Salinivibrio kushneri: one gene and its partner. The protein of the gene in region 1 interacts with the protein of each later gene in a pairwise test. Links are inferred from orthologs where the notes say so. Each region holds a gene or a part of one and is shown in the gene's direction. Other genes may lie near its edges.

Region 1 (3,121 bases):
TGCATCATCGGGGTGTGCTTTTCGAGCGCTTGTACTGTCACGACTAGACCTGCAAAATGGAACGTTGAAAAGGGTAGGTAGAATACGTGATCGTACGGCAAAGGGTAAAGTTGCGGTACTGGTTTCTTCACCCTAAACAAAAGGAGTGAATGGTGGAACAGTTATTCTCGCTAGCAAAGCAACTCGGCGACGCCTTATTGGATGCGGGCTTAACGGTGACCACCGCAGAGTCTTGCACCGGTGGCGGTATTGCTTACTGCTTGACGGACGTGCCGGGTAGCTCGCAGTGGTTTCAGCAAGCTTGGGTCACCTACAGCAACCAGGCTAAGCATCAACAGGTGCATGTGCCAGACGATTTATTGACCCAATACGGCGCGGTCAGTGAGCCTGTGGTAACGGCCATGGCAGAGGGCGCACTCAATGAAGCTGCCGCTGACTTGGCGATTGCTGTTAGCGGTGTCGCTGGTCCGAGTGGTGGCAGTGCGGATAAACCTGTTGGCACCGTGTGGTTCGCATGGGCTTGGCATGGCGGCGAAACCGACACTGAAGTGTGTCATTTTGAGGGTGATAGGCGCGCGGTCCGTGAACAAACGGTCGTGCATGCCTTGTCACATGCTCTGACGCGCTTGTCTCCGTAACTGGAGGCGTGTCGCATCACAAAGATTTTTTCTATACAGGGCTAGACACTGTATAAATGGACAGTATACTTAGCCCCAATTACTGATAGCTTTCATCGCATAGCGATAGCGTTTTATTTCCTGGAGACTGAAATGGACGATAACAAAGAAAAGGCGCTCGCAGCCGCACTCGGACAAATCGAAAAGCAATTTGGCAAAGGCTCAATCATGCGTCTGGGTGATGACCGCACGATGGACATCGAAACCGTATCGACCGGCTCTTTGTCTCTCGATATCGCCCTAGGTGCAGGTGGCCTGCCTTTTGGTCGTATTATCGAAATCTATGGCCCAGAGTCATCAGGTAAAACGACGCTGACGCTAGAAGCGATTGCCGAAGCACAAAAAATGGGTAAGACCTGTGCCTTTATCGACGCTGAGCATGCCCTTGACCCTATTTATGCGCGCAAGCTGGGTGTGGATATCGATAACCTTTTGGTTTCTCAGCCAGATACCGGTGAGCAAGCGTTGGAAATCGCTGATGCACTGACACGCTCGGGCGCTGTCGACATGATCGTGATTGACTCGGTAGCGGCTTTGACACCTAAAGCTGAGATTGAAGGCGAGATGGGCGACTCACACATGGGTCTGCAAGCGCGTATGTTGTCACAAGCGATGCGTAAGCTCACAGCCAACATCAAAAACAGCAATACCATGATGGTATTCATCAACCAAATTCGCATGAAAATTGGTGTGATGTTTGGTAACCCAGAAACCACGACTGGGGGTAACGCGTTAAAATTCTACGCCTCGGTTCGCCTGGATATTCGCCGCATTGGTGCAATTAAAGAAGGTGACGAAGTGGTGGGCAACGAAACCCGCGTAAAAGTGGTAAAAAACAAAGTTGCTGCGCCCTTTAAACAAGCTGAGTTCCAAATCCTTTATGGCCAAGGTATTAACTTGCAAGGCGAATTAGTGGATTTGGGCGTGAAACATAAGCTGGTAGAAAAAGCCGGTGCTTGGTATAGCTACAAAGGCGATAAAATTGGCCAGGGCAAAGCAAACGCCTGCAAGTACCTAAAAGAAAACCCGCACGTTGCTGAAGAAATCGACACCACCTTGCGTGAGATGCTATTGCAAACCGCGCTAAATAACGAAGCGGTCGACGCGAACGCGGAGGCAGAAACCGAGGACGACCAGCTGTAATGGCCGCGTCGTGCCAAGAAGTAGCGGTGGGCTTGTTGGCCCGCCGTGATCATTCTGTTCACGAATTGCAGCAAAAACTGACTCAACGCGGGTTTGATCAAGACGCGATTGCGCTGACCCTTGATGAGTGCCTCGCACGTGGTTGGCTTGACGACTCACGCTTTGCTGCCAGCTTGTTGCGACAAGGTGTGAGTAAACACCATGGCTGGTTACGCATTTGCCAAGACGCCAAGCGAAAAGGCATCGACACTGAGTTGTTAGCACGCGCCGAACAGGAGCAGGAGGTTGACTGGTATGCGCTAGCCAGAGAAACCGCACAGCGCAAATATGCCGATCTAGATGGTCGCCTTCCGCCAACGGACCAAAAAGAAAAAGCGAAGCGCATGCGCTTTTTACAGTCACGTGGCTTTAACTTTGATCAAATCCAATACGCACTCAGTTACGATCCGGACACGCATTTCTAAACCAATCCCACTCTGTCTCTTTTCCGCACGCGATCGGTTGTTTACAATGGCGTAAATAAAACCATGCTTCCATCGCGTCACGACCATATCTGGTTGCTAACGCAATATTCGATTATCAGGATTAGCCAATGTATATGAGCACTGATGAGATCCGTACAGCGTTTCTCAAGTTCTTTGAAAGCAAAGGGCACCAGATTGTGCCTAGCTCGTCGCTCGTGCCAGCCGATGACCCAACGCTTTTGTTCACCAACGCAGGAATGAACCAGTTTAAAGACACCTTTTTAGGGGTTGAAAAGCGTGACTACACGCGCGCAACGTCAGCACAGCGCTGTGTGCGTGCGGGTGGTAAACACAACGACCTTGAAAACGTCGGTTTTACCGCGCGCCATCATACTTTCTTTGAAATGCTGGGTAACTTCAGCTTTGGTGATTATTTCAAAAAAGAAGCCATTGCGTTTGCTTGGGAGTTTCTCACTGAAACCATTGGCTTACCAAAAGAAAAGCTGTTGGTAACTGTATACGAAACCGATGACGAAGCATTTGATATTTGGCATCAGCAAATTGGTGTCCCAGCGGATCGCATTGTGCGTATCGGTGATAAAGAAGGCGGTAAGCCTTACGAGTCAGATAACTTCTGGCAAATGGGTGATACTGGGCCATGCGGACCATGTAGCGAAATTTTCTATGATCACGGTGAGCATATCTGGGGCGGTCCTCCAGGGACGCCAGAAGAAGACGGAGATCGCTTTATTGAGATCTGGAATATCGTCTTTATGCAATTCAATCGTCAAGCTGACGGCACCATGGAGAACTTACCTAAGCCGTCAGTGGATACTG
Region 2 (3,326 bases), 2.2 Mb from region 1 along the record:
GGGATACCCTGTGGGATATCGCCGCTACCTTTTTCGATAACCCTTGGCAATGGCCTGAAGTGTGGTACGCAAATCCGGCCATAAAGGATCCCAATCTGATTTATCCCGGCGATGTGCTCACCCTCACATGGCAAGCAGGAAAACCAACTGTCAACTACAAGCCCGAAGGGGCGAATGCGCTGCAGGGAGATACGCCCAAGACGTCCGCACTCAGCAGTGTTGACCCTACGCTGCTGCCGTACTTGCAGCAGGACACGCTGGTCGAAAAGGCACGTTTGGTGGCACTGCCACATGTTCTTGGCTCGACGGATGGGCGTCAATATCTCTCTTTACACGACACCCTGTATGTGGATGCGTCGTTGAGTGCTAAGGATTGGCAAGTGTTTCGGGTTGAGAAAACCTTTCTACGTCCCGCGACGTCAGATGCTAGCGCCGAACCTACCGCGATGGTGAGCTTAAAACATGTGGCTGATGGGCGTATCCGAGCGCGAAGTGAAGGGCGTAGCGTGATGACACTGACACGGGTGGTGCAGGAAGTGCGCCCCAATGACGTTTTATTACCTTTACCCGAGAACACGCATCCACGTTTTTGGCCGCAAGCGGCTCAAACAGACGCCACGTTGTTAGGGCACCTTTATGGCAGTGAATATGTGGCGAATGGCCAGCTTGTGGTGCTTGATAAAGGCGCCAACGATGGCGTGAGTGCCGGGCAAATGTTTGCTGTCACTGAAACCGGTGCCAACGTGGTAAATGGCCTCGGTGAGTATCGCTATCAAAACGCGAGCGACAAAGCTGCGCAGCCCATGACTGCCTTGCCTGATGTGACAGTGGGACAAACCATGGTGGTTCGAGCTTATCCTAGGATCAGTTTGGCGGTGATCACGCAAGCGCGTCAGCCGATCAAAGCCGGCATGCATGCGGTGCCGCCTTCTCCTCAACCGGCCTATGCGCGATAAATCCCTACGAGGGTGGTTGATACTGACCCAAGTGCCGCGGTTGCGCGTCTCTCAGCGACGCGCGCTGTTGGCTAAAATGCCCATCGACGCGTTGAGTGAGCAAACTGCTCATGAGCTTGCCGCGGTTGGCTTAACCGCTGAGCAATGTCAGGCCATCACGCACCCCAACCATGCCATGATTGAGCGTAGTCTTGAGTGGGCGAGGCAAGAGAATTGCCACCTGATTGGCTTTGACCACCCGGCTTACCCTGCATTACTTCGAGAAATCGCACGGCCGCCTTTGGTCTTGTATGTGCAAGGCGATCTGGCTTGCTTGGCGATGCCTCAATTGGCGATGGTGGGCAGTCGTCACGCGACGCCGCAAGGGCTAGAAACGGCGTATCAATTTGCCAAACAACTGGTTGAGCATGGTGTTGCGATTACCAGTGGGCTTGCGCTCGGCATTGACGGCCGAGCACACAAAGGCGCACTAGAGGGTCACGGTAAGACATTAGCGGTACTAGGAAGCGGGCTTGCCAATGTGTATCCCGCGCGACATCGCGCATTGGCTGAGCGGATTGAAGCACAAGGCGCACTGGTCTCAGAGTTTTGGCCAGACGCGCCGCCAAGGGCTGAGCACTTTCCGCGCCGCAATCGACTGATCAGTGGGTTGTCGGCAGGCGTATTAGTGGTAGAGGCCGCGCCGCAAAGTGGGTCGTTGATCACGGCACGCTATGCACTTGAGCAAAACCGGAGTGTGTTTGCCATTCCCGGTCCCATAGGACAAGTCCAATCGCGCGGTTGCCACCAATTGATAAAACAAGGTGCGGTGTTAGTCGACTGTGTTGATGATATTATAAGTGATGTGGATAGCTTGGTGCAGTTTGCAGCGAGTCAGCAACACGAATTATTTAGTGATGCACCCAAGTTAGATACATATGAAGGATTGCCATTTTCTGCGCTGTTGGCTAACGTAGGGACTAACGCGACGTGTGTCGACGTACTGGCTGAGCGCTGCAACCAACCGGTTCACGAAATCATGATGCAGTTGTTAGACTTAGAACTCCAGGGGCTTGTAGCAGCAGTACCCGGTGGCTATGTCAGAACGAGGAGGGGCTAGCCATGATGGACATTCTTATGTACCTGTTCGAGACCTACATCCATAGCGATGTGGAAGTGATGATCGATCAGGACGAGTTAGCAGATGAATTGTCCCGTGCGGGTTTTCATCAAGACGATATATATAAAGCCCTGAACTGGCTTGAAAAGCTGGCACAGTTGCAAAATGCGGATAAACAGCCTTACCTATCAGGCAGTGCCCAAAGCTCGATTCGAATCTATACCGAGCAAGAAACACGCTTTATCGACCAAGAAAGCCGAGGCTTCCTCTTATTCTTAGAGCAAGCTGGAGTACTTTCACCGGAAACGCGTGAAATGGTCATCGATCGGGTGATGGAACTCGAGACCCAAGAGTTTGGTCTTGATGACCTCAAATGGGTCATTTTGATGGTGCTGTTTAACGTGCCCGGTAACGAACGTGCGTATACACAGATGGAAGAAATGCTGTACGACGCACAAGAGGGATACGTGCACTAACGCTTATCAATGACAGTAAAAGGTGTGAATGAGTAAAGATAACACCCCGAATACCCATGAGCGCTGCCCGGAATGTGGCAGCGCTCTTGCGTTTAAATCGGGCAAACGAGGCCCGTTTTTGGCCTGTACAGCCTATCCTGATTGCCACTATACCAAAGCGTTACACCACGGCGATGGCCATGTGGTGAAAGCGCTTGGCGTGGCTTGCCCGGCCTGTCATCAGGGAGAATTGGTGTTACGGCAAGGTCGATTCGGTATGTTTATTGGCTGCGATCAGTTCCCACAATGTACGCATATTGAAAAACCGGACGAACCTGACCACACCACGTTGACTTGCCCAGCCTGCCATAAAGGTGAGCTGGTGGAGCGCACCTCGCGTTACGGTAAGCGCTTTTTTGCCTGTGACCAATACCCCAAGTGTCATTTTGCGGTCAATGCACAACCGATAGCCGGCACCTGCGAGCAATGTGGCTTTGCGCTGCTGGTGGAGCGTAAAAAAGGCGGTAAGACGGTGCATCAATGTGCCGATAAACCCTGCAGCGCGATTCAAGGTGAATCGGCTGCAGAATCGGAAAGCGAGGATTAATCGGTTTGCGCAGCGAGAGCCAATGCAGCCGATTTTAAACCGTGAAAAGCATCGTCGGGGAGGTAGCTGGCGAGGCTGGCTAACTTGGTGGCAAGCGCCGCGTTCGATGTAGCCGTGACATTGATATGGCCCACTTTGCGCCCTGGACGAGGCGTTTTGTTATACCAATGCACATGGGCATCACGATAGGTCGCAAGCGGGACACTGCC

What was found.
Region 2: the proteins of recA (region 1) and dprA interact in binary tests that used the Bacillus subtilis proteins (3 or more experiments, as listed by UniProt). The link is inferred for Salinivibrio kushneri from one-to-one orthologs.

What each region holds. Positions count from the first base shown.
Region 1 is NZ_CP114588.1:546,512-549,632, forward strand. Bases 1-2,795 are described here. They hold recA (recombinase RecA), read left to right. Parts: upstream 1-770; coding sequence 771-1,820; downstream 1,821-2,795. Other genes in these bases: mutS (DNA mismatch repair protein MutS), read right to left, coding at 1-8; N8M53_RS02690 (CinA family protein), read left to right, coding at 153-638; N8M53_RS02700 (regulatory protein RecX), read left to right, coding at 1,820-2,284; alaS (alanine--tRNA ligase), read left to right, coding at 2,413-2,795. Also shown: more of alaS, read left to right, coding at 2,796-3,121. UniProt on the Bacillus subtilis protein: Multifunctional protein involved in homologous recombination, DNA repair and competence.
Region 2 is NZ_CP114588.1:2,756,490-2,759,815, reverse strand. What follows is about bases 1-3,000. They hold dprA (DNA-processing protein DprA), read left to right. Parts: upstream 1-945; coding sequence 946-2,055; downstream 2,056-3,000. Other genes in these bases: N8M53_RS12675 (type I DNA topoisomerase), read left to right, coding at 2,560-3,000; N8M53_RS12680 (DUF494 family protein), read left to right, coding at 2,058-2,531; N8M53_RS12690 (LysM peptidoglycan-binding domain-containing protein), read left to right, coding at 1-956. In the rest of the region: more of N8M53_RS12675, read left to right, coding at 3,001-3,117; N8M53_RS12670 (5-(carboxyamino)imidazole ribonucleotide synthase), read right to left, coding at 3,114-3,326. UniProt on the Bacillus subtilis protein: Protein that helps load RecA onto ssDNA during transformation. Binds cooperatively to circular ssDNA, is able to bridge different segments of DNA. Favors the loading of RecA onto SsbA- or SsbB-coated ssDNA and formation of RecA-DNA filaments.